Regions from separate parts of the Serratia sp. NA_13 genome, predicted to be linked through region 1. Evidence: predicted binding sites of a transcription regulator. Region 1 holds the regulator's gene; each other region holds the start of a gene.
What was found. Region 1 encodes LexA, which represses DNA repair genes until DNA is damaged. Its sites were predicted from a motif close to TNCTGTATGTACATACAGNA; they were not measured.
Positions count from the first base shown of each region.

Region 2: the regulator LexA is predicted to act here: its motif matches at 3,654-3,673, upstream of ACUTSU_RS00660 (metal-dependent hydrolase).
Region 3: the regulator LexA is predicted to act here: its motif matches at 5,850-5,869, upstream of sulA (SOS-induced cell division inhibitor SulA).

Region 1 is NZ_JBQZFV010000005.1:50,056-60,566, forward strand. Features, by position in the region: gene ubiC (chorismate lyase) at 483-1,007, shown strand; gene ubiA (4-hydroxybenzoate octaprenyltransferase) at 1,004-1,897, shown strand; gene plsB (glycerol-3-phosphate 1-O-acyltransferase PlsB) at 2,116-4,581, opposite strand; gene ACUTSU_RS10035 (diacylglycerol kinase) at 4,731-5,099, shown strand; gene lexA (transcriptional repressor LexA) at 5,222-5,830, shown strand; gene dinF (MATE family efflux transporter DinF) at 6,123-7,487, shown strand; gene ACUTSU_RS10050 (CsbD family protein) at 7,771-7,980, shown strand; gene zur (zinc uptake transcriptional repressor Zur) at 8,090-8,602, opposite strand; gene ACUTSU_RS10060 (hypothetical protein) at 8,829-9,056, opposite strand; gene dusA (tRNA dihydrouridine(20/20a) synthase DusA) at 9,262-10,272, shown strand; gene pspG (envelope stress response protein PspG) at 10,432-10,511, shown strand, end outside.
Region 2 is NZ_JBQZFV010000001.1:145,772-156,282, forward strand. Features, by position in the region: gene ACUTSU_RS00645 (MFS transporter) at 1-353, opposite strand, end outside; gene kdgR (DNA-binding transcriptional regulator KdgR) at 593-1,384, shown strand; gene ACUTSU_RS00655 (L-cystine transporter) at 1,510-2,901, opposite strand; gene ACUTSU_RS00660 (metal-dependent hydrolase) at 3,086-3,634, opposite strand; gene hxpB (hexitol phosphatase HxpB) at 3,817-4,482, opposite strand; gene ACUTSU_RS00670 (HdeD family acid-resistance protein) at 4,548-5,828, opposite strand; gene ACUTSU_RS00675 (YniB family protein) at 6,024-6,584, shown strand; gene ACUTSU_RS00680 (fructosamine kinase family protein) at 6,635-7,495, opposite strand; partial or broken gene ACUTSU_RS00685 (GNAT family N-acetyltransferase) at 7,760-8,209, shown strand; gene ACUTSU_RS00690 (metal ABC transporter permease) at 8,247-9,107, opposite strand; gene yfeC (iron/manganese ABC transporter permease subunit YfeC) at 9,107-9,967, opposite strand; gene ACUTSU_RS00700 (manganese/iron ABC transporter ATP-binding protein) at 9,967-10,511, opposite strand, start outside.
Region 3 is NZ_JBQZFV010000007.1:20,344-30,854, forward strand. Features, by position in the region: gene ACUTSU_RS11955 (methylglyoxal synthase) at 1-130, shown strand, start outside; gene helD (DNA helicase IV) at 164-2,218, opposite strand; gene ACUTSU_RS11965 (YccF domain-containing protein) at 2,384-2,836, shown strand; gene yccS (YccS family putative transporter) at 2,863-4,998, shown strand; gene ACUTSU_RS11975 (TfoX/Sxy family DNA transformation protein) at 4,999-5,658, opposite strand; gene sulA (SOS-induced cell division inhibitor SulA) at 5,891-6,397, shown strand; gene ompA (porin OmpA) at 6,757-7,836, shown strand; gene matP (macrodomain Ter protein MatP) at 7,949-8,407, opposite strand; gene ACUTSU_RS11995 (AAA family ATPase) at 8,617-10,368, shown strand; gene fabA (bifunctional 3-hydroxydecanoyl-ACP dehydratase/trans-2-decenoyl-ACP isomerase) at 10,437-10,511, shown strand, end outside.

The sequences.
Region 1 (10,511 bases):
TTTGGGGAGCGACCCGAAGGGTTGGGGCCATTTGAGCGCGCATCTGTGTTACGAGCCGCTTATTTGGCCCACCAAACCTCACGATTCGCGCCTTGTTGCGCACTCAAATGACCGCCAGAGGCGCTCACGAACTATTGCGGGACGCAGCCTTATGTCGGCAAGAAGGTTTGCTGACAAAGTTTTTGACTGTTGGCGATTCAACGCTGCAGTACAAGGGTATCTACGCGCGTAGATAAAACAATGCTGCAGGGGTGAAATTTTGCTGAGGATCACATAATCCCCATCGCGCCGGAGAATGAAGGTAAAGAAAACAGATGGCAGAAAGATGACAAAGCGGTGCTTTTAAGGCACGAAGTTTTGCTGTGTGGCCCCCCTCGAATCAGCCTGCCGCTTTTGAATTTCTGCGTTACAATGAGCGCCTGTTAACAGTTTGTCTGGTCTGGCGCAGCCGCAGGGCGCGGTGTCAGGCATGGAGTAGAACAATGTCAGGCAATAGGGATTCGATCCTACCGCCGCTGGAGTGGTTAACCGCGCAACATCCTCCGGCACCCGCCGCCGTCAGTGACTGGTTGATGGAGCCAGGTTCCATGACGCGCCGCTTTGAACGCCACTGTGGACGGGTACATGTCGAACCACAACGCGAATGTTTTGTTACCTGCGACCAACTGGGGGAAGAGGGGGAACATCTGCCGGACAGTCCGCGCTATTGGCTGCGTGAAGTTGTGTTGTTGGGCGACAACCAGCCCTGGCTATTGGGGCGTACGGTGATTCCGCTGGAAACGCTGACAGGCCCTGATCTGGCACTGGTGGATTTGGGCACCTTGCCACTGGGCCGCTATCTGTTCAGCAGCGATGAACTGACTCGCGATTACATTCATATTGGACGGCAAGATGCACTGTGGGCGCGCCGTTCCCGCCTGCGGCTGGCGGGTAAGCCGCTGTTACTGACCGAACTGTTTTTACCGGCTTCACCGCTGTACGCGACAGGAAGTTCGGTTCCCGAATGATGAGGAGAGAAAAGACCTTGGAAGGAAGCGTGATTCAAAGCAAATGGCAGGCTTACAGCCATCTGATGCGCATTAATAAACCTATTGGTACCTTGTTATTACTGTGGCCGACGCTGTGGGCACTTTGGATAGCGGGACAGGGCGTGCCGTCGCTGTCTATCCTGGTGGTGTTTGTGGCTGGGGTCTTCATGATGCGAGCTGCCGGTTGTGTGGTGAATGACTATGCCGACCGTGCTGTAGATGGCCACGTGAAGCGAACTGCCACTCGTCCGATGCCGAGTGGCCGGGTGAGCGAGAAAGAGGCCAAGGTGCTGTTTGTGGTATTGGTGCTCGTCTCGTTCGGGCTGGTGCTGACGCTCAATGCGATGACTATCTGGCTGTCACTGGCGGCGCTGGCGCTGGCGTGGGCCTATCCGTTTATGAAAAGGGTCACTCATCTGCCGCAGTTTGTTCTTGGCGCGGCGTTCGGCTGGGGTATCCCGATGGCCTATGCCGCCGTCAGTGAATCCTTGCCATTGAGTTGCTGGGTGTTGCTGCTGGCCAATATTTGCTGGACGGTGGCTTACGACACGCTGTATGCGATGGTTGACCGTGACGATGACCTGAAGATTGGCATTAAATCTACCGCCATTTTATTTGGTCGTTACGACAAGCTGATTGTTGGTTTGCTGCAGTTCGCTACGCTGCTGCTGCTGCTGTGGGTAGGTTATCTGACGCAGATGAGCGGGGCCTTTTACTGGTCACTGTTGCTGGCGGGCGCCTTGTTTATCCATCAGCAAAAACAGATTGCCACCCGTGAGCGTGACGCCTGCTTCAAGGCGTTCATGGATAACAATTATGTCGGGCTGGTGCTGTTTATCGGCATCGCGTTGAGTTACTGGCAGGGTTAAGGCGTTACCTCAGTAAAAAAGGCACCCGAGGGTGCCTTTAGGTTGCTGACAAAGCAGGAAAAAGCGTGGTTTTTCCTGCTTTGTGGTGAGCAGCCGAAAATCAATAAATTGATTTTCCTGATTTTTGTTTATCGGCCTCTACTCGCTCTGGGCAGGAATGAGGTTTGTCATCAGTTTGAAGGCACCCGAGGGTGCCTTTTTGTTTTTGTAGCAATGGGTTAGTCTTCTTTCTCTTCCGCTGCGACCGTTTCCGGCAACGCGTTGGTTTCCGCCGGCATACTGACGCTCTCGATGGTCAGCTTGATTTCCGGGGTAATCAAATCGCTCAGCATGTTGTAGACCTCCATGGTGTGCTCACGGACCGCATCGCCGATGTCATTGATGTAACCTTCCTCACGCAGCGTCGCCACCAGAGTGGAAAACACTGCCTTGTCGAAGAACTCTGGCGCGTTGATGCCATGCAGCACCGACAGACGCTGGGCCATAATGCGGCTCTCTTTCTCCAATGCCCCACGGTTGATGCTTGGGTTGGCACTGAGGATCGACATGGTGATGGCATAGCGCTGCAGCGTTTCACGGACACCGGCGGCTAACAACTGTAGTGGACGGATGCGGACTGGATTCAGTACCAGACTGTCACCCTTGTCGCAGATCAGCTGCTGACGGATCATCTCGTCGATCAGTGGCCGCAGCACTTCCGGCAGTTGTTCTTTGTCGTTGTGCAGGAACAACTCGGCCTTCAGCATCGGGTAAATCAGGCCAATCTGCCGTAGAAGTTCGGCGCGCGATACCCGGCGGTGATGCATCACAATAGTGGCGATCAGCGACGGCAGAACCAGCAGATGATGGATATTGTTACGGTAATAGGTCATCAACACCGCCTGCTCACGCGGCAGGATGATGATATCGCCGATGTTATCCTTCTCCACTTCGAACTTGTTCATGTTCAGCGCGTGGTCCAGCAGCTCATCCGGCGTCTGGGTGGGTACGGTAACGTCACCGGCATAAGGCACATTGCGCATCAGTTGCAGGTAGCACTCCAACTGCTCAAGCAACTGCTCACGGGTCAGCGAACGCTGACGTGAGGCCAGCAGCGCCGTGGAACACAGGTTCATGGCGTTGGCGGCGGCGGCATTGTTGATACGCACCATAATCTTGGCCGCCAAATCGTTGACCGTCGGCGTTAACCAGCTTGGGCGCTGGGCTTCGATCGGGTCAATGGATTCGCGCCACTGTGGCACATTCTGGTTCAGATAAGCGGTCAACGGCAGTGGATCACCGAAGTTGACGTAACCTTGGCCGAGATTGCGCAGCTTACGCAGGCCGCGCAGCATCTGCAGCAGGCTCTCTTTTTCCTTGGTCGCGCCACGCAACTCTTTGGCGTAGGTGCCCACTTCCATTACGTGTTCGTAACCGATGTAAATCGGCACCAGGGTGATAGGACGGCTACCGCCGCGCAGCATCGCCTGAATGGTCATCGACAGGGTGCCGGTCTTCGGCTCCAGCAAACGTCCGGTGCGGGAACGGCCGCCTTCAACAAAGTATTCCACCGAGTAACCGCGGGTAAACAGCTCGCCGAGGTATTCACGGAATACCGTCGAGTACAGCTTGTTGCCTTTGAAAGTACGGCGAATAAAGAAAGCACCCAGGCGACGGAAAATCGGCCCAGCCGGCCAGAAGTTGAGATTGATACCGGCAGCAATGTGCGGCGGGACCAGCCCCTGGTGATACAGCACGTAGGACAGCAGCAGGTAGTCCATGTGGCTGCGGTGGCAGGGCACATAAACAATCTCGTGCCCGTCCTGCGCCAACTGACGCACGCGTTCGGCGTTAGTGACGTTGATGCCTTGATACAATCGGTTCCAGGTCCAGCTCAGCACGCGATCGGAAAGGCGCACCGTCTCGTAAGAGAAGTCGGCAGCGATCTCTTCCATCAGCGCAATGGCGTTCTGCTGGGCTTTTTCGTGGGAGATTTTCTTGCTGCGCGCTTCGTCTTCGACCGCTTTTTCGATCGCCTTGGACGCCAACAACTTGTTGAACAGGTCCTGACGGGCAGGTAGGCTTGGGCCGACGGCGGCCAGACGCTGACGCGAGAAGTGCATGCGTGCTACGCGAGCCAGTTTCTGCGCAATGATTTTGTCCGTACCGTGCTCGGTGGCCATGCGGCGTAGCGAAACGGTATTGGAAAAACGGACAAAGCTGTCGCGGCCGAGCCACAGCACGGCGAAGAATTTCTGCACGCCGTTCAGCAGACGCAGATGTGGGGTACCATGACCTTCGCGCCCTGGAGAGCGGCCGAACATCACCGAAACCGGCAGCATCTGAATGTCGAGATCCGGATTACTGCGGTGCAGATCCAGATAGTCGTGGAACAGCTTTACCGACTCTTCTTTCGGCGTGTAGTAGCGGAATACGCGCGGCCCGTCGTGAATAAACACGTGGCTTGGCAGCACGGTGCCGTCTATCTCCAGCGGATCGAGGGGATCGGGCAGATCTTGCGCCAGGCACTGGGTGCGCAGCGTCAGCAAATCCGCCTTGGAATTATAAGGTAAAACATACAAAATCGGCCGTGAGGGATCCAACCCTAACTCCGTGACCGGATCTGAAGGGATAACCTTACTTCTTACCAACAGTTTAAGTGGTAAATTCAATAGTTTATAATAAATTTTACGCCAACCTGACATAACAACGTGAAGCCTCTTGTTAGCAATGCGCCGCAAGCATACCAGAAACCGGGTAGCAGATCTGTGGTGTTGGAAAACCGTGAGCCGGGAGAGTTTCCTGGCCTAGACTGTTTAATTATGACTTATCTCTGCTAAAGGCACTCAAAAACATGGCAAACCAAGCAACCGGCCTGACCCGTATTATTAAAGCCGCCGGCTACTCTTATAAAGGCTTTTCCGCTGCCTGGCAGCACGAAGCGGCATTCCGCCAGGAATTGGTGGCGACCGTGCTGGCTATCATACTGGCGATTTGGCTGGACGTAGGTGCGATAGCGCGCATTTTACTGATCGGATCTGTGCTGTTGGTGATGATCGTCGAAATACTCAACAGCGCGATTGAGGCGATTGTCGATCGAGTGGGGACCGAGCATCACGAGCTTTCCGGTCGGGCAAAGGATATGGGCTCGGCGGCGGTCTCACTGGCGATTATTTTGGCGCTGTTCGTCTGGGGTTCGGTGCTGTGGCAGCACTTTGCCTGAGTGGCGGCATTGCATTGCGACCCGTGTCGCTAATCCCTGATTTTTATTCACTCTTCGGTTCCCAAGCTGCAGTTACCTGTATATACTCACAGCAAGACTGTATAAACAAACAGGGGGGCGGAATGAAAGCACTAACTACCAGACAGCAAGAGGTCTATGATCTGATTCGCGATCATATTTCGTCCACTGGCATGCCGCCAACGCGCGCCGAGATCGCCATGCGTCTGGGGTTCCGTTCGCCAAATGCCGCAGAAGAACATCTGAAAGCGCTGGCGCGTAAAGGCGTTATCGAGATTATCTCCGGCGCTTCGCGCGGCATTCGCCTGCTGATGGAAGATGAAGAGGGTTTACCGCTGATTGGCCGTGTCGCCGCCGGTGAGCCGCTGCTGGCGCAACAGCATATCGAAGGGCACTACAAGGTCGATCCTTCCCTGTTCAAACCGAGCGCAGATTTCCTGCTGCGGGTCAACGGCATGTCAATGCGTGACATCGGTATTCTCGACGGCGATCTGCTGGCAGTGCATAAAACTCAGGACGTGCGTAATGGCCAGGTGGTTGTGGCACGCATTGAAGATGAAGTCACGGTCAAACGCCTGAAAAAGCACGGTAACGTGGTTGAGCTGTTGCCGGAAAACAGTGAATTCCAGCCGATTGTGGTCGATCTGCGTCAGCAGAATTTCACCATTGAAGGTCTGGCGGTCGGTGTGATCCGCAATGGCGACTGGGTTTAATCCTCGCGCCTAAACATCGTCCTCTGATTCAAGTCGCCCCAGCTCTGGGGCGATGTCATATCTGATTCACTATATACCCTATAGCTTTCAAGTTGCAGCTAAGCGGCCAACTCGCTCATCCCCAGGCGCTTACTCAGGTAAGTAACTGGGGTGACAAATCTGCCGGGAGCAGATTTGAATGCTGCTCGCAGCGGCCCCAAAGGGGTGTGGCCCATGGACGGGCCACATAACTGAGTGCAGATAACAACACTGCAACTTGAAAGATGACGGGTATACACGGGAACATTTCACTATGCGCCTGCTTTCTGCCTTCACCAGCGATACCGATAAAGCCCTGTGGCGCCTTGCGCTGCCCATGATTTTCTCCAATATCACCGTGCCGCTGCTTGGGCTGGTGGATACCGCAGTGATCGGCCACCTCGACAGCCCTACCTATCTGGGGGGCGTAGCGGTTGGCTCCATGGCGACCAGCTTCCTGTTTATGCTGTTGCTGTTTCTGCGTATGAGTACCACCGGGCTGACCGCACAGGCGTTGGGGGCGCAAAATCCGCAGGGTCTGGCACGAGCCTTTATGCAGCCGTTGCTGCTGGCAGTGTTGGCTGGGGCGGCGATTGTGTTACTGCGCTATCCGCTGATTGAGTTGGCACTAAGAATCGTCGGTGGCGATGGGACGGTGCTGGAACAGGCTCGCTTATTCCTCGAGATCCGTTGGCTGAGTGCCCCGGCGGCACTGGCCAATATGGTTATCCTGGGTTGGTTGCTCGGGGTGCAATATGTGCGCGCACCGGTGATCCTGCTGATTGTCGGCAACCTGTTGAATATCGTATTGGATATCTGGCTGGTGATGGGACTGGGCTGGAACGTGCAGGGGGCCGCTACGGCGACTGCCATTTCTGAATATGCCACGCTGCTGTTGGGATTATGGCTGGCCTGGCGCGTGATGCGCATACGCGGCATTTCTGTGCCGATGCTGCGCCAAGCCTGGCGCGGTAATTTGCGGCGTCTGCTGGCGTTGAATCGCGACATTATGCTGCGTTCATTGCTGCTGCAACTGTGTTTTGCCTCGCTGACCATCTTCGGTGCCCGGCTTGGTGGCGAGGTGGTCGCGGTCAATGCGGTGCTGATGAATTTGCTGACCTTCACCGCTTATGCGCTGGACGGTTTTGCCTACGCGGTAGAGGCGCATTCGGGGCATGCCTATGGAGCCCGTGACGATAGCCAACTGCGCAAAGTATGGCGTGCGGCTTGTCGGCAAGCCTGTCTGGTGGCGTTGGGCTTTGGGCTGCTCTATGCCGTTGCCGGGCCGCAAATTATAGCGGCGTTGACCTCTTTACCGGAACTGCGCGCGCTGGCGAGCCACTATCTGCCGTGGCAGGTAGTGCTGCCATTGGTGGGAGTATGGTGCTATTTGTTGGACGGCATGTTTATTGGGGCCACCCGCGGCGCAGAAATGCGTAACAGCATGGCAGTAGCCGCCGCCGGTTATGGGCTGACGCTGTTTACCTTGCCTGTATTAGGCAACCATGGATTGTGGCTGGCGTTGGCGGTATTTCTTGCGTTACGTGGTCTTGCTCTCGGGTGGATTTGGCATTGCCACAGGGTGCGAGGGACCTGGTTTGCAGCGGATGTGGCGCAATCAAAAATGATTAATCATTAGTTTTATTTATATTTTAATTCATATTAAGTTACATTTTCTTGAGCGAAATTGTTTCCGCTTACTTGCTGTTATTTTGGTGTTTTTACTGTGTTTTATTGTTTTTGTGAATTTTTATCCTGAGTTTTTATTTTTTTCGCTATCTGTAGCTATAGTTAATCATGTGGCTGGCGGAATGAATTGGAACTGACAATCCTTTTATTCAGGTCAATTGACCGAAATAATTACTCAGTTAAGTCCGGCCACAGGCGTTTAAAACTGACTAATCACAGGTAACGGAGAGGTTATGAACAAAGATCAAGCCGACGGTAACTGGAAGCAGTTTAAAGGGAAAGTGAAGGAAAAGTGGGGCAAGCTGACCGATGACGATCTGACGGTCATTGAAGGGAAACGTGAACAGCTTGTCGGTAAAATTCAGGAACGTTACGGCTACCAGAAAGAGGCGGCCGAGAAAGAAGTTAAATCCTGGGAAGACCACAACAAGTATCGTTGGTAGCGCGCTGGGCCGCAGCGGATTGCGGCCACAAGCTACCTTTTAAAGGTCCGGCGTTTTTATCCCCTTGACGCTAAACCTGCAGGTACAAGGAAGTACCTGAAAACCCAACCTATTTCTTCTTGATGGCGATGCTGTGATCGTGTTCGCCGCAGTCATGCTTGCTGTCACAGGCTTCTACCTCAACGCACCCCGCACACAGGCCATGCGCCTCCACCACGTTATGGCGCAGAACAAAACCAGACTCCTTCGCCAGTTTCTGCAGTGTCTCTTCGACCCCTTCGGTAGTGCGTTCGGTCACCTGACCACAGCGATCGCAGATAAACAACGCGGAAGTATGCGTCGGCTGTTCGAAGTGATGGCACAGCACGTAGCTGTTGGCTGACTCCACCCGGTGAATAAAGCCTTGTTCCAGCAGGAAATCCAGTGCTCGGTACACCGTCGGTGGTTTGGCCTGAGGTTCGGCGACGCGCAGCAGATCCAGCAGATCGTAAGCGCTGATGGCACCGGGCTGCTGTGCCATCAGGCGTAACACTTCCAGCCGCTGCGGTGTCAGACGCACATTGCGTTGCTGACAGAGTTGTTCAGCCTGCGCCAGCAGCTTTTCCTGGGTGCTTGAGTTCATGGCAAATTTCCCGGTACGTAAAAAAGCCGATTTTACCATGCTTCAGTCAAATCGCCGAGAGTCGGCCCCTTTTCCTCTGATATGGCGCACTAATCGACTGGTTTGCCGTCTGCCGTCCGTCACTAGCGTGACGATGTTCACACTTCGAGAGCCGGAGGCAGTGGATCCTTAGCCGGCAAGTGAGCGTTGAAAGCGCTCTGCCAACGCGGCCATTTCCGGCGCAGGATTATGCCCAATCAGCATAAAACCATGACGGCCATCGGCCCAGTAGACCGCGTTCATCCCCTGGCGACGCTCGCTTAATAGGCGCGATCGCCTGCGATGCCGGTGCCAGAAAACCAACGGCGGCGGCGATCAGGCTACGCCGACTGTCACCGCCCATCGCCAGGGCCGCACCGGAGAACAGCAGAGAACCGGCAATGACTGGCAGCAGGCGTTTAACGAAACTGTTCATGGTTGTTTCCTCATTGATAAAGGTGCACAACTGCACCCGTGTTGAGAGAACACCTGACCACGCTTTTTTATTCGTTTTTTCGAGGACTTTTTTAACCGGGCGGTACAGTGGTTTTCCCAACGCTGTCGATTGTCGTTATAATAGGCGTTTGCGGCAGTACGCCGTTCGTTGAAACCAGACAGAATCAGGTAGCCAGTAACCCAGCATGACGACAGACAACAACGCTTCAAAATACGCCGCCAATCGTTTCTCCATCGCGCCGATGCTCGACTGGACCGATCGTCATTGCCGTTACTTCCACCGCCTGCTGACCAAAGACACGCTGCTGTACACCGAAATGGTGACTACCGGCGCGATTATCCACGGCAAGGGCGACTATCTGGCCTACAGCGAAGAAGAACATCCGGTGGCGCTGCAATTGGGCGGCAGCGATCCAGCTGCGTTGGCGCACTGTGCCAAATTGGCTGAGCAGCGCGGCTACGACGAGATTAATCTTAACGTCGGTTGTCCGTCAGATCGGGTGCAGAACGGCATGTTCGGTGCCTGTCTGATGGGGCAGGCAACGCTGGTTGCCGACTGCATCAAGGCGATGCGTGACGTGGTGTCGATCCCGGTGACGGTGAAAACCCGTATCGGCATTGACGACCAGGACAGCTATGAGTTTCTGTGTGATTTTATCGCCACCGTTGCTGGCCGCGGCGAGTGCGATATGTTTACTATTCATGCGCGCAAAGCCTGGCTGTCGGGCCTGAGCCCGAAAGAGAACCGCGAAGTGCCACCGCTGGATTATCCGCGTGTCTATCAGCTAAAACGTGATTTCCCAGAACTGACTCTTGCCATTAATGGCGGGGTGAAAACTTTGGAAGAGGCGAAGCAGCATCTGCAGCATCTGGACGGCGTAATGATGGGGCGTGAAGCCTATCAGAACCCGGGAATTCTGGCGCGGGTCGACAGTGAACTGTTTGGCCGCCAGACTGAGGTGATGGACAGCGTGGCGATTATTGAGGCGCTGTATCCTTACATCGAACGCGAACTGTCGAACGGTACCTATTTGGGCCATATTACCCGCCATATTCTGGGCCTGTTCCAGGGCGTGCCGGGGGCGCGTCAGTGGCGCCGTCACCTGAGCGAAAATGCCCATAAGCCAGGGGCCGATACGCGCGTGGTTGAACAAGCACTGGATTTAGTGCGCTTACCGCGTACCGAAATGGCGTAATCGACATAAATATCTGACTAAAAGTTAGCGTTTTTGACCAGGCATGTCGCATTATGTGATGTGCCTTTTTTTTAATTTCAATCAGTTAGTTTCAACGCCGGTCTGGCACGCTTCTTGTAATAGCTCAGCAGATACTTTGTTTTGCGAAGGAGCAAAATCATGTTGGAACTTTTCTTTCTGGTCGGTTTTGTTGTGATGCTGATGGTGACCGGGATTTCGCTGCTGGGCGTATTCGCCGC
Region 2 (10,511 bases), on a different contig from region 1:
GCGGCGCCAAAGCCTTGCAGCACACGAGCAATGGTCAGCGTCGTCAGCGAGTCGGACAGGGCGCAGAACAGCGAGGTAATGCTGAATACCAACAGACCGGCCTGATAGATGCGACGATAACCGATCAGGTCACCGAGCGAGGCCAGCGACAGTAGCGAAATGGTGATCGCCAACTGGTAGGCGTTAACCACCCAGATGGAGCTGGCCGGGCTGGCATTCAGATCGCGCGCGATGGTCGGCAGTGCCACGTTGGCAATCGCGCCATCGAGCACCGAGACGGTGATGCCCAGGGCAATGGCGAGAATAGCCCCATAGCGTTGTGGGACGGGCAGGCCGTCAGTACAAGAACGCATGTTGATCTCGAAGGTATTAATTCGGGGGAGTATTACCATGCTAATCATATTAGTCTGCGATTGCATCCACAGATTCCCGCTCAATTGTAATAACCGATGAGAGTTGAGCGCTCAATTCGTTCCTTCTCAGGCATTTATCCCCAGGGCAGATTGCGTGCTTTCCACGGTACCGCATATACTGAAACTCGTGTTCAAATTTCTTAAAACAGAAAATGCCGGGTAGGATATTGATATTGACTATGGTTAACGCAGACTCAGATAAACAACCGGATGCGGTTTCATCCGTGCTGAAGGTATTTGGTATCTTGCAGGCGCTGGGCGAAGAACGTGAGATTGGCATAACCGAGCTTTCCCAGCGGGTGATGATGTCCAAGAGCACCGTCTACCGTTTTCTGCAGACCATGAAGTCATTGGGCTATGTTTCGCAGGAGGGGGAGTCGGAAAAATACGCGCTCACGCTCAAGCTGTTTGAACTGGGAGCCAAGTCGCTACAAAGTGTCGATCTGATCCGCAGCGCCGATATCCAGATGCGCGAACTGTCGAACCACACCCGTGAAGCTATTCACCTCGGGGCGCTGGATGAGGACAGTATTGTCTATATCCATAAAATCGACGCCATGTATAACCTGCGTATGTATTCACGTATTGGTCGTCGCAACCCGCTGCACAGCACGGCGATCGGTAAAGTGCTGTTGGCCTGGCGTGACCGGGCTGAAGTGGCGCAAATCCTGTCAAAAATTGAGTTTACCCGCAGCACCCCGAACACCCTGACCGATGCCGCGGTCTTGATGTCACAGCTGGATCAGGTGCGTGAGCAGGGGGTGGGTGAAGACATCGAAGAACAGGAAGAAGGGTTGCGCTGCATTGCGGTGCCGGTGTTTGACCGTTTTGGTGTGGTCACCGCCGGCTTGAGCATCTCGTTCCCGTCCATTCGTTACTCGGAAGAGGCCAAAGCCGATTACGTCAAACGGCTGCATAGCGCCGCCCGCAACATTTCCGAGCAAATGGGCTACCACGACTACCCATTCTAATTCCGCCGGTTACCATCAAGGCGTCCCATTCACTGGCAACGCTTTTTTTATTTTAGATTTAGCGGTTTTCAGACGTAAAAAAACCGGGACCTGCTTCAGCCCCGGTTTTTTAATTTCGATGAAATTTACTGGTGAGCCAGTTCCACTTCGTCTTCGCTGTCCATAATGGACTTGTCAGTCTGTTTCATCAGTTGGCTGGTGACGGTACCGGCGGTCATGGAACCGCTAACGTTCAGCGCGGTACGGCCCATGTCGATCAGTGGTTCAACCGAAATCAGTAGGGCGACCAGCGTGACCGGCAGGCCCAGTGCAGGCAGCACAATCAGCGCGGCGAAGGTTGCGCCGCCACCCACACCGGCAACACCGGCGGAGCTGATGGTGACGATACCCACCAGCGTGGCGATCCACAGCGGATCAAGCGGGTTGATACCGACGGTAGGGGCAACCATCACCGCCAGCATGGCCGGGTAGAGACCGGCACAACCGTTCTGGCCGATAGTCGCGCCGAACGACGCCGAGAAACTGGCAATCGATTCAGGTATACCCAGGCGACGGGTTTGTGCTTCCACATTCAGCGGAATGCTGGCGGCGCTGGAGCGGCTGGTGAAGGCAAAGGTGATCACCGGCCAGACTTTGCGGAAAAACTTTGCCGGGTTAACGCCGGTGAAGGCCAGCAGCACCGCATGCACGCCAAACATGATGGCCAGACCGAGGTAAGAGGCCACCACGAAGCTGCCGAGTTTGACGATGTCGTGGATGTTGGAACCGGCCACCACTTTGGTCATTAACGCCAGGACGCCGTACGGGGTCAGTTTCATGACCAGACGCACCAGCTTCATGACCCAGGCTTGCAGGGTGTCGATAGCGGCCAGTACGCGTTGGCCTTTCTCTTTATCGTCTTTCAGCAACTGCAGCGAAGCCACACCCAGGAAGGCGGCGAAGATCACCACGCTAATGATCGAGGTTGGGCTGGCACCGGTCAGATCGGCAAACGGATTTTTCGGCACGAACGACAGCACCAGTTGCGGTACGGTCAGGTCGGCTACTTTACCGACGTAGTTGCTCTGAATAGCCGCCATGCGCGCGCTTTCCTGCGTGCCCTGCACCAGGCCTTCTGCGGTCAAACCGAACAGGTTGGTGACCAGCACGCCCACCAGTGCGGCGATCAGCGTGGTGAACAGCAGGGTGCCAATCGTCAGGAAGCTGATTTTTCCCAATGAAGAGGCGTTATGCAGCTTGGCGACCGCGCTCAAAATTGAGGCGAACACCAATGGCATAACAATCATTTGTAGCAGTTGCACATAGCCGTTGCCGACAATGTTGAACCAACTGATGGATTCTTTCAGTACCGGGTTATCGGAACCGTAAACCAGTTGCAGTGCCAGACCGAACACCACGCCCATTACCAGGCCGACCAATACCTTTTTCGCCAGGCTCCATTGCTTATGGCGGGTTTGCGCCAACAGCAAAAGGAGGGCGACAAAAATCACCACGTTAATAACCAGCGGAAGATTCATCCCCAATGTCTCCAATTATTTTTTCTTATATAAAAATGGCTATGCACCAAGGCGTAGCGATACTAAATATCGTAACAGTTTGCGTAACGGCTCACTTATATCCAAATGGAATTTGATATAACTTTGTGGGTGAATTTGTTTGATTAATAATCTTTTCGGATATTAAATGGCCGTTTTTTTGTGATCACAGTCTGATATTTTTTATTTGTTCGAAATAGGACTGCACAGGAATGGTGCAACCGCCTTGCCAGTAGACAGCGAAAGCGACCAGACACAGGCACAGAGCGCGCTCGAGTTGGTTGCCTTTCTGAGAATTTAGCAGCGGCAGGCGAAAACGCCAGCGGCAAGGCCAAAGCAAGGGCACGCCGGCGGGGGTGAGCATATCTGCCAACAGGTGACTGAAGTAACCGATAATCATCGCATGCAGCACATCCGGCGGGATCGGCCAACTGCGTGGGGCGTCAAGCTGGAACAGTGCCATGCCACCGGCGATCGCCAGCAGGCTATGAGTAAAACCACGATGGCCGAAGGCACGAGAGATTGGAATGGCGATCCAGCGCAGACGCTGGCCTAACACCGATTTTGGGTGATCGATATCGGGCAGCAACGAAGTCAGCAGAGCAGCGGGGATAATATGCCACCAGTCGCCGGTAGCAAGCGATGGTGTCACCTCGGCCTTTTTGGCGAAAATCGCGCAAGCGACAGAGAAAATAAGATGTCCTTCCGCGGTCATACTGCCGTTCCAGCTGATAAACTGTTAATTTATCCAGTATATGGGAAAATTCCCAGTAGTGGAAGCAGTTACCCTGTAACCAATTGTTTATTTTATGACACAATGCGCTATTTTGAAATTAAGCGCTGATGGGGCTTGAAGGGGATAGTCATGGCACCGGGATCAGACCGATGCCGCGAAAATTACGCTAGGTGATCCGGTGTCAGCTGTTCCAGCGTTTCGAGCTTATGGTCGGCCAATGCCCAGCGCGGATCGTCGCGATATTCGTGCGCCGGGATAACAATCGAACGCATTCTGGCGGCCTTGGTGGCAATCATGCCGTTGAATGAGTCTTCCAGAGTGATGCAGCGCAGTGGATCACTGCCGAGGCGCTCGGCGGCGATCAGATACACTTCGGGGTGCGGCTTGCTATATGGCAGATACTCGGCGGAAACCAATTGGTCAAAGTAGCCTTCAAGGCCAAACATCTGCAGCACCTGCTGTTGCATGTGCAACGGCGAAGCGGAAGCCAGGCCGATATTCAGATCCAGACTGCGGCACAGTTCCAGCGCCTGCTGCACGCCTGGCAACAGCGGTTGTTTTTCACGTACCAGTTCTATGGCGCGTTCGATGATCCGCGCTGAAACTTCCTCTTGCGAAACCCCTTGCCACGGCATGACTTGGTACCACATTTTCACCACCAGATCGATGCGCAGACCCAGGGTATCCGGTAGCTTGTGGCGGTCGGACAAATCCAGCCCCAGTGCGCCAAAGATATCCAGTTCCGCCTGTAGCCACAGGGGTTCTGAATCGATCAATAAACCATCCATATCAAAAATAGCGGTTTCAATGCGTTGCGAATAGGTCATTAACGGTTAACTCCTTGCCGGCGCCGATGAATGTGGCAAACACTTTATCATCGCTGACGGCGAGACTAAAACTTTTGCCTACCGGGCTGACCCCGGCCAAAGCGCAGGATACGCCACACTTCCCGCAGCTTTAACCACCAGCGCTGATGTTGGCGCTCGGTGACCTGCTGTAGCATGCGCGCATAGTCCAGCACCAATCCTGGCGTCCAGGTCATGCTTTCGCCACGGCTGCGCAGCACCGCCAGCATCCACAGGTTGGGATCGAGCACCAGCAACAGAAAACGTCGCCACAGATGCTTATCGCCCAGTACGCCTTCCAGCGCGCTGTCGAGTGCCCGAATCACTGTGGTGGAACAGTTGCGACGGGTCAGATTGTAGGTGGTGTCCTGCCGATAGCGTTGCCAAAAAGCGCGCAGCGCCGTCGGGTTATAGCGATGAAACTGGATTTTTTTATCCGGTGGGCACCAGGCCGCCACCTCTTGCTGCAGGCTCGGCAGAAAACGCCCGTCGACGTTGTTTTGCTCGCCGGAATGTAGCAACTGGCGGAAATCCTGTGCGGAGTGGCTGATATTGTTAAGCGGATAGTGGCTAATATACAGATCCGGATCGAGTGCCACGGCAGCATGCCCGGTGGAGATGTTACCGTCGCCGTCTACTGCGGCTATGTAGCGGTCGACGATGTAACGTCGGCGAGCGTCTTTTGCCGAACCTATTGGCGTCCAGACGTACAGGTTGAGTAGGCTGGAGTCATGCGCCCATTGTAGTCCCGACTGATCCTGATTTTGATTCAGAGAAAAGCTTTCCAGCCGGCGTGCAATGCGCAGCAGCGCCCAACCGGAAAGCAGGATCATTACGCCGAGGCAAAAGGGCACCGTCATGCGGTGTGGTGCCGGCCAGCCGAAAAAGATCATCAATGAAAGCAGAATTTCACCGCTGCCAGCGAGCGCTACCGGCTTCCAGCGGCTGTGCTGGATCACCGTGGAGGAGGCGATACGTACCGCGCCGTCAAGTAACAGCGCACTGCCAAATACCAACGTGGCGACAATGTTACCGTCTGCAGGTACGTCAAAAATCGTAAAGGCCATAAAGATAAAGCCCAGGCCTTTCAGCAGCACCGGTCGGCTGGCGGAAGAACCTATCACCAACGCGGCGGAAATCGCCACCAGCCCCTCCAGCGCCAATATGACTGCCAAGGCATCTAACGCCAGCACCGAACGACCATCCTGCAGAATGTCGAACAGCATCAGCATGCCCACGCAGATCCACAACCAGCCGAACAGCATCAGCAGGCGGCGCTGCCCGTGCAGCGCCTGTGTGCCCAACAATAAGATAATCAGCCGGATCATGGTGGCCCCTGTCTAAACGGATTGATTTAACTATATAACTATTTAATGGTAACGCGCGGATGTCGTTAAGCTGTTGATTTCGGATAATCCCGGCTACGCTTGTAGCACAATAACGGTGAAGAAAACGGTGGGCGAGTTTCAGTAACTACAGGTAGACTTAGTCAATTACGGTTACGTCGCTTACAAGGGGAACACATGACGTATCAACAGGCTGGGCGCATCGCCATTATCAAACGTATTCTTGGCTGGGTGGTTTTTATCCCGGCGTTGCTTTCAACGCTGATCTCAATGTTGATGTTTGTTTATCAGCACAGCGAAAAGACTAAAGGCATCAATGCGGTAATGCTGGATTTTGTCCACGTGATGGTCGATATGGTGCGCTTCAATACGCCGTTCCTGAATATCTTCTGGTATAACTCGCCGGTCCCGGACGTCGAAAAAAGCCTGTTCAGTGCCGCTAATTTCATGTTTATCGTGATTTATATTCTGATTTTTGTCGGGCTGGCGCTGCAGGCTTCAGGTGCGCGCATGTCACGCCAAGTGAAATTTATTCGCGAAGGCCTGGAAGACCAGATGATCCTCGAGCAGGCCAAGGGCGGCGAGGGGCACACCCGTGCGCAGTTGGAAGAACGTATTACCCTGCCGCACCACACCATTTTTCTGCAATACTTCCCGCTGTACATTTTACCGGTGGTGATTGCGGTGATCGCCTGGTTTGTTATCAAGCTGCTCGGCCAACTGGCCAGCGCGGTTTAAGGTGAGATAAAGTTGAGGCGCTGGGTTCAGCGCCTTGATTTTTATCGCGGCTAGGAATGCAGCAGTGTTTCCACCGCACGCTGGGCCTTGACCAGATGCTGGCCACCAAACAGATTGCTGCGGTTGAGCAGGTAATACAGCTGATACAACGGCTGACGTTCGATAAATCCATTCTCCAAAGGCCAGATGCTTTGGTAACCGTCATAAATCTGCGGCGGCAGCTCCGGATACAGTGGCAGCATCGCCAAATCGCACTCTCTGTCGCCCCAATAGCAGGCTGGATCAAACAGCAAGGGGCCGTTGGCAGTTAAAGCGCAGTTGGCAGGCCATAAATCGCCATGCAACAGTGAAGGCTGCGGCTGATGGTGCTGCAGGCGGAGATACACCGCGTCAACAATCTCATCAATATCCCCGAAGGTCATGCCTTTCTCTGCCGCCATTTGCAACTGCCAGCCAATACGCTGCTCGGCAAAAAACTCTGACCAGCGGCGCTGCCAGGCATTGGGTTGCGGAGTGGTAGACAAATCGTTGTCGAAGTCGAGACCGAACTGCGGCTGTTCGCTCCATTTGTGCAGATGAGCCAGTTGTTGGCCAAGACAGTAGGCGCCGTGGGCATCAAAGGGTTTCAGGGGGTGATACTCCAGCAGCAGGAAACTGTAGTCGCGATCGCTGCCGACGCCGTATACCTGCGGGACCCGCACCGTTTTACTGCGTGCAAGTAACTCCAACTGGTCGGCCTCGGCGGTAAAGATGGGCAACAGTTCCCGGGCATCGCATTTGACAAACACCTGGTGGTCACCGTAACTAACACACCATGCCGGGTGAATATCGCCCCCTGGCAGTTCGGTTTTTGCGCGGATTTCTGCGCTGCCAAGATGTTCACTTAACAGACGGCTAACGGCTTGCCACATGGTACACCCCCTCTGTGTTGCCTGCGAATTCATTAGGTTAGCGTCTTTAGCCTGAAGAAAACACGACCTGGCGCACAGCTGGCACCAACAACAGGCGATTTTCTCGCCACTCGCGTTTGCTCAAAGTATATACGCTATTGATTAATTTAAGTACGGCGCATGTTGCAACTTGCCGGCGTGAGAGCGATGTTTATCAGGCTGATTGCACATGTCGCGACAGTAGAATCTTAAGATGGCCTTTACTATCAATGAGATGAGAAATTAATGGAGCAAAACCAGCAGTGGCAGAGCGGTGAATACCGGATTAACAGTGATAAGAGTGAATTAAATATCGCCTTTATCCACGCTTTTTTGACCACCTCGACCTGGGCGAGTGGCATTTCGCTGGCGACGGTGCAGTTGTCCATCGACAACAGCCTGTGTTTTGGTTTGTATCATCAGCAACAACAGATTGGCTTTGCCCGTCTGGTTACGGATTACGCCACTTTCGGTTAGCTGTGCGATGTGTTTGTCTCTCCGGATTATCAGGGGCAGGGGTTAGCGCGTTGGTTGATGGATTGCACGTTGAAACACCCTGTGCTGCAACGGCTGCGACGAATTATGCTGGTGACAGGTACTGCGCCGTGGCTGTACCAGAAAGCGGGTTATGAAGCGGTGAATCGTGAGGATTTTGTCTGGCAGATTGTCCGGCCGGATATCTACCAGCAGGAGTAACATCAGGCGGCGGTGCGATTGGGCACCGCCGCCTGTTTCAAGGTTTGACGTTGATTAAGCTTTCTTCGTGACGTTGTAACGGTCTGAACTTGCTGTAGAGCAGAGCGACCACAAACAGAATCGCCTGAACGATCACAATGCAGGGGCCGGTGGCCCCGTCAATGTGAAAACTGATCAAGGTGCCGAGCACGCAGGAGAACACCGAAACTACCGTGGCGACCATCAACATGCGATCGAAGCTGCGGCACAGCATAAAGGCAATAATCCCAGGTGCGATTAACATCGCAATCACCAGAATCACCCCCACCGCCTGCAGCGAAGCGACAATGGTCAGCGCCAGCAGGCACAGTAACCCGTAGTGCAACAGCTTCACCGGCAGGCCAATCACCCTGGCATGGTTGGGATCGAAACAGTAAAGCATCAGATCCTTGCGTTTGAGCAACACCACCAACAGGGTAATACCGGCCATCAGCAGCGTCTGTTTCAGTTCGACATCGGTAATACCCAGCATGTTGCCGAACAGAATGTGGCTCAGATGCTGATCGGTATCGACGCGTGAAAACAACACCAGCCCAAAGGCGAACATGCCAGAGAACACGATGCCCATCACCGTATCCTCTTTCACCCGGCTGTTTTCTTTCAGGTAACCGGTGGCGACTGCGCAGAAAATACCGGAGAAAAACGCACCGATCACCACCGGGATGCCGAGCACAAATGCCAGCACGATGCCGGGCAGCACCGCATGCGAAATGGCATCGCCCATCAGTGACCAGCCCTTGAGCACCAGATAACAGGACAGCACCGCACAGACTACGCCGGTGACGATAGCGGCCAGGATCGCCCGCTGCATAAACGGATAGGCGAACGGCTCGCTGAGCAGTTGATACAAGGTTTCCATCAGTGGCCTCCGGTCTGTTCACGCGCTACGCGGTGTTTGGATGCCAGCAGGCCGTGCTTGGGGGCAAAGAAAAAGGCGGCCAGGAACACCAGCGTCTGCAGGGTCACGATCACCCCACCGGTCGCGCCGTCGAGGAAGAAGCTCAGGTAAGCCCCGAAGCCGCTGGTCAATGCGCCGATCACGATGGCGATGATCACCAGCCGACTGAAACGGTCGGTCAGCAGATAGGCAGTGGCGCCTGGCGTGATGACCATGGCTATCACCAAAATCGCGCCGACGGTTTGTAATGCCGCCACGGTGCAGGCGCTGAGCAGGGTGAAGAACAGGATCTTCAGCCGCAGCGGCGACAGGCCAATCGACACCGCGTGGTTTTCGTCAAAGAACACCGCCAGCAGATCTTTCCACACCAGACACAGGATCAGCAGCGATACGCCGATGATAATCTCGACCTGCAACACGTCTTCATCGGCAATTCCGAGAATATTGCCGAAGATAATCGACTGCACATTTACCGAGGTGGGGTTGAGCGAAACGATCAGCAGGCCGACGGCGAAGAAGGTGGAAAAGATAAAGCCGATAATCGCGTCTTCACGCAGGCGAGTGATGTGGCGCACCAGCGTCATGGCCAGTGCGGCCAGCATGCCGGTAAAGAAGGCACCTGCGGCGTAGGGCAGGCCCAGCGCATAGGCACCCGCGACACCAGGCACCACCGAGTGCGACAGGGCATCACCCATCAGCGACCAGCCTTTCAGCATCAGGTAGGCCGACAGGAACGCGCAGGCGGCACCGACGATGGCGCTGACCCAGATGGCTTTGACCATATAGTTGTAACTGAAGGGTTGCAGCAGAAGTTCCAGCATCAGGGTTGTTTCTCCTTTGGCTGGCTTTGCGCCGGCGGGTCACTTTTGCTATGGCCGTAGAACACCGCCGGGCGCTCGTCATCGGTCAGCACCGTCAGGGTGCGCGGATCGTTGTCGTCGTGCAGGTCCGGGCCGGACAGGTTGATATGCCGCAGTACGCCGCCAAATGCCTGTTCCAGGTTGTTCTGGGTAAAGGTGGTTTCAGTCGGCCCTGCGGCCAGCACCGTACGATTAATCAGGATCACCCGATCGCAAAACTCCGGCACGCTTCCCAGGTTATGGGTGGAAACCAGGATTAGGTGGCCTTCATCGCGCAACGCGCGCAGCAGATCAATAATGGCATTCTCGGTTTTGACGTCGACGCCGGTAAAGGGCTCGTCCAGTAGCAGAACCGTCCCTTGTTGAGCCAGCGCCCGCGCCAGAAAGACGCGTTTTTTTTGCCCGCCGGAAAGTTCGCCGATCTGGCGGGTGCGCAGTTCGCTCAGGCCAACGCGCTCCAGCGCCTTATCGACCCGCAATCTGTCCTCCTTTGAAGGGATGCGCA
Region 3 (10,511 bases), on a different contig from region 1:
CGTATGGAATATCCCCGTCGCCACCAACCGCTCCACCGCAGACTTCCTGATTGACTCCCCATTGTTCAAAAGCGAAGTGGAAATCACCATCCCTGACTACCAGCGCTACTTGCAGGATCGTCTGAAGTAACCAGCACGGCATGGTTTTCGCCAGGCATTGGGTTTAGGGTTTCTTCTGCGACGGTACGCCAAGAGCCTGCAGTTGTTCAACGAACACCGACGGGCGCTCGCGATCCTGCAATAACCACACCTGATGCTTGGCGCGAGTTAGCGCCACATACAACAGCCGCCGCTCCTCGGCATCCGGGAAGTCTTCCGGCTGCGGCAACAGAACGTCTTCTAATATCGATTCACGCGCAACTGCAGGAAAACCGTCATTACCCTGGTGCAAACCAGCGATAATCACGTACTCAGCCTGCTGCCCCTTGCTGGCGTGAATGGTCATAAACTCAATGGTCAACTTAGGCCAGCGGGTTGCCGCTTTTGACAACACCTGCGGCTTCAGATGATGGTACCGTGCCAACACCAGAATCCGCTCTTCGGGCTTAGCATAGCTACTCAGCTTATCCAACAAATATTCGAGCTGTTCATGCGCTAGCAGGACTACCGATTTCTTGTTGCCTTTACTCAGGCTGTTCAACGGTTTTTTCAACTGGTGTGGGTTCTGCTGTACAAAGCGGTTTGCCACCTCACCAATGCGCTCATTGAAACGGTAAGTGGTATCGAGCGCACATTGTGCCCCTTCGCCAAAGTTCTCGGCAAATGCTGTGGTCAGCGTCAGTTCAGCACCGCTGAAACGATAAATGGCCTGCCAGTCATCACCCACGGCAAACAGGCAAGTCTGTTTGTTTTGTTTACGTAGCGCCGCCAGCAGCTGTGCCCGTTGCGGTGAGATATCCTGAAACTCATCGACCAGGATATGTTTCCATGGGCTGACAAAACGCCCTTTCTCCAGAATATTGACCGCCTGATGGATCAGGCCGGAGAAGTCTACCGCGCCTTCCTCTTTCAGTGCGCCTTTCCAGGCTTTGAGCAACGGTGCCATCAGCCGGATACGTTTTGAAAACAGGTCACGGACCTCTTCATCTGCCTGTTCGATCATTTCTGCCTGACTACCGCCGTGCATCCGCATCAACCCCAGCCAACGTTCCAGTCGGCCCGCCAGCCGTTCTGCCAGGCGTTTATCCTGCCAAAAATCACCTTCCGGCACTTCCCATTCCAGCTCTTCAAGCAACCATTGACGCCACCCTTTGGCCTGTGCTTTTTTCTCTGCGCACTGCTGCTGCCAATGGGTTATCAACAAAGCTCTTCGAGCCTTGCTGTCGGTTTCCAGTTTACTGATCGCCGGCACCTTGCGGTTGCCCTGCTGGATAATCTGCAGCGCCAATGCGTGGAAGGTTTTGGCCTGAATCGCCACGCTGCCCAGACGCTCCTGAATGCGCTCGTTCATCTCTTCCGCCGCCTGACGGCCAAACGCCAGCAACAGTATTTGCCCCGGTTCAGCCTCCTGGCGACGCAGCAGCCAACCGGCTCGCGCCACCAGCACCGAGGTTTTCCCACTGCCGGCCCCGGCCAGGACTAACACTGAATCTTCGCCATTAACTACTGCGCGGCTTTGCGAGTCGTTCAGGGGGGAGGTTTCGATATTCTGGAAGAAGTCGTGGTAACTCTCCAGCATACGTTCGGTCCACTGCTGATTACGCTGCCCGACACTGTGCAACCCATGCAGCAGCCATTGCTGACAAAGCAGATAATCATCCCGACAATTGTCAAATTGCTCCAGCCGCGCCACCGGCATGGGCAAGGCACCGAAAGACTCACGAATTTGTTGCTGCAGCTTGCCCAGCTCGGATTTTTTAAACCACTTATCCTGCTGTTCAATACGCTGGATATGTTCAACCTGTTGCTGCAACACGCCGGCGCTGACTTCACTCATCTCCAAGCTCCACTGCTGCCAGGCCAGCTGGAGATAGTGATAGAAGCGCTGAGTTTCCTGCCATTCGGTACCATGCAGGCGCACCACTTTCTCCTCCGGCAGCTCAAACTCCAGTTCGCCCCAGACGATGCCCCGCTTACACCGAACATGAATCAACTGATTGAAAGGAATAAGATATTCATGCTTCTCACCGCTCACCTCGACACCGGCGTGCAGCAACCGCACACGGTTATAAGGGTGTTGAGCCAGGTGTTTCCCCAGCGATGTCGCTTTAAGTTCCATATCGTCGCGCCATGACTATGTTGAGATTAAATAACGGATATCTGCCAGTTTACCTGCGATAAGCAGTGGCACTCTAGCGCTAAAAAAAGGGTAGAATAGATTTTGCGTTTTGATAGCAAACGCACCGCATCGCGGTTTGGCCATCATTAGAGCAGAATGACGACTATGCGTACTGTACTGAATATTCTTAATTTTGTGTTAGGCGGCTTTTTCACCACCCTTGGCTGGCTGGTCGCAACAGTGTTTAGCGTGGTGCTGATCATCACACTCCCCCTAACCCGCTCCTGCTGGGAAATCACCAAGCTGTCGTTACTGCCATTCGGTAACGAAGCCATTCACGTTAATGAATTGTACCCGGAAAAAAGTAATGTACTGCTTTCCGCCAGTGGTTCACTGCTGAACATTATCTGGCTGATCCTGTTCGGCTGGTGGCTGTGCCTGTCGCATATTGCCGCCGGGATTGTGCAGTGTGTAACGATTATTGGCATCCCGGTGGGTATAGCCAATTTCAAAATCGCCGCCATTGCCCTGTGGCCGGTCGGGCGACGAGTGGTATCCGTTGAAATGGCGCAACAGGCCAGAACTGAAAATGCCCGACGTCAGTATCAGCAGCGTTAATTTTTTCTCCGCCTGAGGAGTTTTTCGTGCTCTCTTTTGCACCAGCAATACGCCGTTATGCCTACAACAGTAATCTGCTTTATGATCTGCGCATCTTCATTGCACTGGCTGGTGCGGCCGCCGTACCCTGGTGGTTAGCCATTCCCAAGCTCACCATTCCCCTGACTCTGGGGGTGGTGGCAGCGGCGTTGACCGATCTGGACGATCGCCTGGCTGGCAGACTACACAATCTGTTGATCACACTGGTGTGTTTTTTTGTCGCTTCCGCCTCCATTGAGCTGCTGTTTCCTTATCCGTGGCTGTTCGCTCTTGGCCTCACTGCCTCTACCTGCGGTTTTATTTTGCTGGGTGCCCTGGGGCAACGTTACGCCACCATTGCTTTTGGTGCCTTGCTGATCGCGGTCTATACCATGCTCGGCACCTCAATGTATGACGCCTGGTATCAACAGCCGACGCTGCTGATCATTGGCGCCCTGTGGTACAACCTGCTGACGCTGATTGGTCACCTGATCTTTCCTATCCGACCTCTGCAGGAAAATCTGGCGCGTTGTTACAACCAATTGGCAAGTTATCTGGATGCCAAGGCCAACCTGTTTGACCCGGACGTCGAGCATGATGCAGACCTGCCGTGGATGGACGTTGCCATGGCCAACAGCGCCCTGGTGACCATTCTTAACCAGACCAAAGTTTCATTGCTGACGCGGCTAAAAGGCGATCGGGGTCAACGCGGAACTCGCCGCACGCTGCATTATTATTTCGTTGCACAGGATATCCATGAGCGCGCAAGTTCCTCCCATGTTCAATATCAGGCGCTGAGTCGACAGTTTCGTCACAGTGATATTCTGTTTCGTTTCCAGCGCTTGCTCAGCATGCAGGCTCGCGCCTGCCAACAGTTGGCACAGTCGATTTTGCTGCGGCAAAAGTATCAGCACAACCTTCGTTTCGAACCTGCCTTTGGCCGTATTGAAGAAGCACTGACTCGCATTGCCATCACCCCGGAAAACAGTGAGCTGACCAAAGCACTATCGCACCTGTTGAAAAATTTGCGCGCGATTGACGCCCAACTTGCAAATATTGAGTCCGAGCAGGCACTGGCCAGTGGCCTGGCGGAAGAGAATAGTCTGTCGGATGACCGGCTCACTGGCTGGAGCGATATTCGCTTGCGTATCAGCCGCCATCTAACACCTCAGTCTGCCTTGTTCCGTCATGCTATCCGCATGTCAGTGGTACTGTGCGTGGGCTACGCCTTTATTCAGTTTACCGGCATGCAGCACGGTTATTGGATCCTGTTAACCAGCCTGTTTGTCTGCCAACCCAATTACAACGCCACGCGTCGCAGGCTGGCGCTTAGAATTATCGGCACGCTGGCCGGTATTCTTATCGGCCTGCCAATCCTCTATTTTGTACCCTCGCTGGAAGGCCAGATGGTGCTGATCGTCATCAGCGGCGTTCTGTTCTTCGCTTTTCGGACCGTGCAATACGCCCATGCCACAATGTTTATTACCCTGCTGGTATTGCTGTGCTTTAACTTGCTGGGTGAAGGTTTTGAGGTGGCCGCACCTCGGGTTTATGACACGATTCTGGGATGCGCCATCGCCTGGGCGGCAGTCAGTTTTATCTGGCCAGACTGGAAGTTTCGCCAATTATCGGCAGTCGTCACTAAAACGCTGGACGCCAACTGCCGTTATCTGGATGCCATTCTGGTGCAATATCATCAGGGTAAAGACAACGGCCTTCCCTATCGTATCGCTCGCCGGGATGCACACAACAGTGATGCAGAGCTGGCTTCGGTGATATCAAATATGTCTGCCGATCCAAAAGCGGATAAAGGGGTTCAGGAAGCCGCCTTCCGCCTGTTGTGTTTAAACCACACCTTGTTGAGTTATATCTCTGCGTTGGGTGCACACCGTGAGCGTCTGAACAACCCTGCTACGCTGGCGCTGTTAAATGATGCGGTTTGTTATGTTGATGGAGCCCTGCATCAGGAAGAACTGGACGACCGGCGCATCACTCAGGCATTGGAAAGCCTGGCTGAACGTATTGTGCACGCTGCGCCGGAACCGGAAAGCAAAGATCAGTTGGTGTTGCAGCAAATTGGACTGGTCATTGAGCTGCTGCCGGAACTTACCCTGCTTAATACCCAAATCAGCAAATTGGCTTGATCACCCGGGGCCTTTTATCAGGCACCGGACTCCCGGATTATGTCCGTGACTAAGCAATGACATAGTACGTTCAAACCAATGCGTCAGCTCACTGCGTATTTCCGAAGGTAGAGCCTCATGATGATAACCGGCAATGGCCCCGCCCAGAGAAAGCAGTACCCGCAATCCTAAATTGCGCTTCTGCTGCAAAAGACGAAGATAGCTGTGTTTGGCACCATTCAGGCGCAAATCATAAACATTACGAATGCCTGCACGCCAAAGTAACCGTTCCATATTGATGTCGATGTTGGGTAAGGTTTTCAGCCGCCCCTGATTATCCGTTTTAACCTTAAGTTCTCGTCGCGCTTCACGAATAGCCTGCCAGGCTAACTCCACAAGCTCTCTCCTGTCGCGCCACAGCGTTTCATCGACCCAGTAATAACGCATGGTAATAGGTACCCCTCGCTTGGAGTACACCATATTGACCATGCCGCGAGAGCGAAAAGCTGGCTCCAGGCTATCCGTCGCACGAAGATACAGCTCCCCTTCGGCAATCACAGCGAACATGACGCCATCAGCCAGCAACCCATAACCGCCAAATTGCGAGCGTGTAGTAATGCCGCCTAATGCGTAAAAATACGCTTTGGCCTGCATGATCCTTCCACTTGATGTCCCTTTCATAGCCTTCTCCTTGTGTAGATTAGTGTTCTATCATTCCCCACACCAATGAAATAAAAGTAACGTGAACAAGTAATTAGAAAAATACGCACTATCTGCAGTCATGCCAATCACAAACGTCCTGTGTATGAAAAATGATCGCAATTATGCGATGTACTACGAATATTTGAGTTGATCTTAAACACAACTGGATGTACTGTATAAACATACAGTGACACTACGGGCGGGATACTTTATGCGTACTCAATCACTCTACAAACCCCATTTCAGCCACACCTCTTTTGCGCTGAATAATGCTGCACAGAGCACCGATGCCGGCAAAGCGAATGGCCTTATCAGTGAACTTGTTTACAACGAGCATCAGCCCGCAGTAGCGCAATTGTTGCTACCTCTGCTGCAACAACTGGGAATGCAGTCACGTTGGTTGTTATGGCTGACGCCACAGCAAAAACTGAGTAAGTTATGGCTACAACAGTCCGGCTTGCCGGTTGGAAAAGTGATACAGCTGAGCCAAATTAACCCGCTGGACACGGTTGAAGCGATGGAAAAAGCGCTGCTGACGGGTAACTATAGTGTAGTACTTGGATGGCTGCCCGATCTTACAGAAGAAGATCGTCTAAAATTAAGGCGTGCGGCAGAATTAGGTAACGCTTATGGGTTCATTATGCGTCCTCAACGTGACATAAACCCGATTCACGGACACTGTTCCACCCTAAAAATTCACTCTTCTTTGTATCATTAAGTAAATTTAGGATTTTTCCCATCATTTTCTTCTCTAGGTAAGGGAACCTTTATGGGATCAGGGACAAAGCGAGTGTGGCTGCGGTTCCGCGCCCCAAAACCAAGGTTAAAATGCTCGTTTTTTTTGCCGGTTAATGTTAGTAAATATGTATATTTCTGCGTTTTTTTTTAGAGCTTTATCACATCACACTTGTAACTTTCGCGCCACGTTGTAGACTTTACATCGCCAAGGTTGCTCTATAACGCCAGATAAACTGGCAGAGTAACAAACGAGGGCTCAAACCTTGGCGAAGGAATTTAACCAAGGGCTTAAAACAGCTTTAAAGCTCATTGCCTATTTGGATGATAACGAGGCGCAAAATGAAAAAGACAGCTATCGCATTAGCAGTGGCACTGGCAGGTTTCGCAACAGTAGCGCAAGCCGCCCCAAAAGATAATACCTGGTACACCGGTGCTAAACTGGGCTGGTCCCAGTACCATGACACTGGTTTCTACGGCAACGGTTACCAGAATGGTATCGGCAATGGTCCGACCCATAAAGATCAACTGGGTGCTGGCGCGTTCCTGGGTTACCAGGCGAACCAATACCTGGGCTTCGAGCTGGGCTATGACTGGCTTGGCCGTATGCCTTACAAAGGCAGCGTGAACAACGGTGCTTTCAAAGCGCAGGGCGTTCAACTGGCCGCTAAACTGAGCTACCCAATCATAGACGATCTGGACATCTACACTCGTCTGGGTGGTATGGTATGGCGTGCAGATTCCAAAGCTAACTACGGTAATGGCACTCGTCTGAGCGACCACGACACCGGCGTTTCTCCTTTGGCAGCAGTTGGTGTTGAATACGCACTGACCAAAAACTGGGCTACCCGCCTGGACTACCAATTCGTTAGCAACATCGGTGATGCAGGTACTGTCGGCGCTCGTCCAGACAACACCATGCTGAGCCTGGGTGTTTCTTACCGTTTCGGTCAGGATGATGTTGTTGCTCCAGTTGCTCCAGCACCAGCTCCGGCTCCAGTTGTTGAAACCAAGCGTTTCACTCTGAAGTCTGACGTGCTGTTCAACTTCAACAAATCTACCCTGAAAACTGAAGGCCAACAGGCTCTGGATCAGCTGTACACTCAGCTGAGCTCCATGGATCCTAAAGATGGTTCTGTTGTAGTTCTGGGTTACACCGACGCCGTTGGTTCTGACCAGTACAACCAGAAACTGTCTGAAAAACGCGCTCAAAGCGTTGTTGATTACCTGGTATCTAAAGGTATTCCTTCAGACAAAATCTCTGCACGTGGTATGGGCGAAGCTGATGCCGTCACTGGCAACACCTGTGGCTACAAAGCTGGTCGTGCTACCAAAGCACAGATCGCTTGCCTGGCACCAGATCGTCGCGTAGAGATCGAAGTTAAAGGTATCAAAGACGTTGTAACTCAGCCACAAGGCTAAGCTACCACTCTTAGTAAAAAACCCCGCAATGCGGGGTTTTTTTTCGGCTAAATTACAGTGGTATTGGCAACCAGGAACCCCTTCCGTGATAGGAGCTGGCTGGCTAGTGGGTTTACTCTTTATCTTTACCGAGAATAGCTTTTAAATCCTGCTTCAATGATGACATCTGGCTGGCATACTTCTCTTTACGTTCCGCATCTTCGATTAACTGCACCACTGTTTCTGACAGAGTCACCCCACGGCGACGGGCAAGCGCGGCCAAACGCTGCCAAACCAGAAACTCCAGATCGATAGATTTTTTACGCGTATGTTGGTGTTCTGCGTTAAAATGACGTTTACGGCGTGCGCGGATAGTTTGCTTCATCCGGTTATCCAGTTCCGGATTCATATGGTGGCTAATCCACGTCAGCACTTTTACCGGCTCATTTTCCAGCTTCAGCAGCTCGTCAATGGCTTCCTGAGCAGCGCTGTTTTCAATGTGGCGGGTAATAGCTTCCCCTTCCCGGTGCTTTTTCACCAGGTACTTCCATTTCCAACCGCTCTCCAGATTTTCCAGTTGCTGATATTTCATCGTGAGCTCTTCAGTGACCGCGTAACTTTATTAAGCATAACAGCTTTACGCCGAATTTCCCCGGCAATTACACCTCGTTTTAGACTGTTTTTTGCACAGTCATCGCGCGATGTCAAACTCCCTGACATCAACTGTAACTCTGCATCTATCAAGCTGCCGTTATTCTTGTATAATCGCCCTTTCCCTTTTTGACGATTGCATCTAACACTTTGACCAATAACCGACTTGAATGGCAATCACTGTTGCCGGACGTTACGCCTTATCAAGCGATATTTGATACCGCCGCGCAGTTGGCCCCCGTGTCCTTTGCCTCTATTCAGCCTCGGCTGGAAAACGCACTGACGCTGTTTTGCCATCCACAGTCACCACCGCGTTTCATGTTGTTGAAAGCGCAAGAAACGCGTGAGTATCTGGCGCTGATCGCCCAAGCAGTTGAACAACTGCAGCCGCAGAACACCGCGTTCAAGGGCAGTCACTATGTGATCCAGGGCAGCAAGGTCAGCGTAGAACCCGCCAGCCAGGGTGATGAACCCTTTGCCGCCGGTGGTGCCTGCGTGTATCAAGAGTGGGTTGAACCTGAACAGCTGTTTGGCTGCGTTCGGATCCACAATGGTGAAATCAACCTGCAGCCCGGCCTGGTGCATCAGGCCAACGGTGGTGTACTTATCCTGTCTGCGCGTTCTCTGCTGGCTCAGCCGCTGCTGTGGCTACGTTTGAAGCAGATGATCACCCAACGTCAGTTCCACTGGGTTTCCCCGGATGAAACACGCCCATTACCAATTACCATTCCTGCCATGCCGCTGGAATTGCGGTTGATTGTGGTAGGCGATCGTCACGGCCTTGCCGATTTCCATGATATTGAACCGGAGCTGAGTGAGCAGTCAGTCTACGGAGAATACGAGGAAGATCTGCAACTCACCGAAGTCGATGACATGGTGCAATGGTGTGGCTACGTCAATAGCCTCATCGAAGAGCAGCAACTGCCGCCGTTGGCAGCCGATGCCTGGTACCCGCTGATGATACAGGCAGTACGTCACAGTGGTGATCAAGGCAACCTGCCACTGTCACCGCTGTGGCTCGGCCAGCAACTTTCCGAAGCCGCGCTGTATGTCGAAGAAGAAAGCATCAATGCCAAAGCGTTTGAAGCCGCGCTGAATGCGCGCGAGTGGCGTGAAAGCTACCTTGCCGAACGGATGCAGGATGAAATTGAGCTGGGCCAAATCCTGATTGAAACCGAAGGCGAAGTCGTCGGTCAGATCAACGGTTTGTCGGTGCTGGAATACCCTGGCCATCCGCGCAGCTTCGGTGAACCCTCCCGTATCAGCTGTGTCGTGCATCTTGGCGATGGTGAGTTCACCGACGTTGAGCGCAAGGCCGAGCTTGGTGGTAATCTGCATGCCAAAGGCATGATGATTATGCAGGCGTTCCTGATTTCCGAACTGGAGCTGGACCAACCGCTGCCCTTCTCTGCTTCGATTGTGTTTGAACAATCTTATGGTGAAGTGGACGGGGACAGCGCCTCATTGGCTGAGCTGTGCGCGCTTATCAGCGCACTGTCGTTACAGCCAATTACCCAGCAGATTGCAGTAACCGGTTCTGTCGACCAATTCGGTAATGTACAGCCGATTGGCGGCGTCAACGAAAAAATCGAAGGCTTTTTTGAAGTTTGCCAACGTCGTGGTTTGACTGGCAAACAGGGTATTATCCTGCCCGCCACCAATGTGCGCCATCTGTGTCTGCATCAGGACGTGGTCGATGCAGTCCGTGAGGGGCAGTTCCATCTGTGGGCCGTCAATAGCGCTGCGGAAGCCTTGCCATTACTCACTGGTTACCCCTACTCTGATGAACAGCAACCGAACTTGTTGGCGGCCATTCAGGAACGGATAGCACAGGTGAATCCGCAGGAACGCCGGCGCTGGCCATGGCCACTTCGTTGGCTCAACTGGTTCAACCACGGCTGATCGGACTTGTTCAGCGTACACGTGTAAGCTAATCTGCGCCCTTCAATAAAATAAGGTTTACTGAGAACATGGTAGAAAAACGCGACTCCTATACGAAAGAAGACCTCGAAGCATCCGGCCGTGGCGAACTGTTTGGCGCTGGT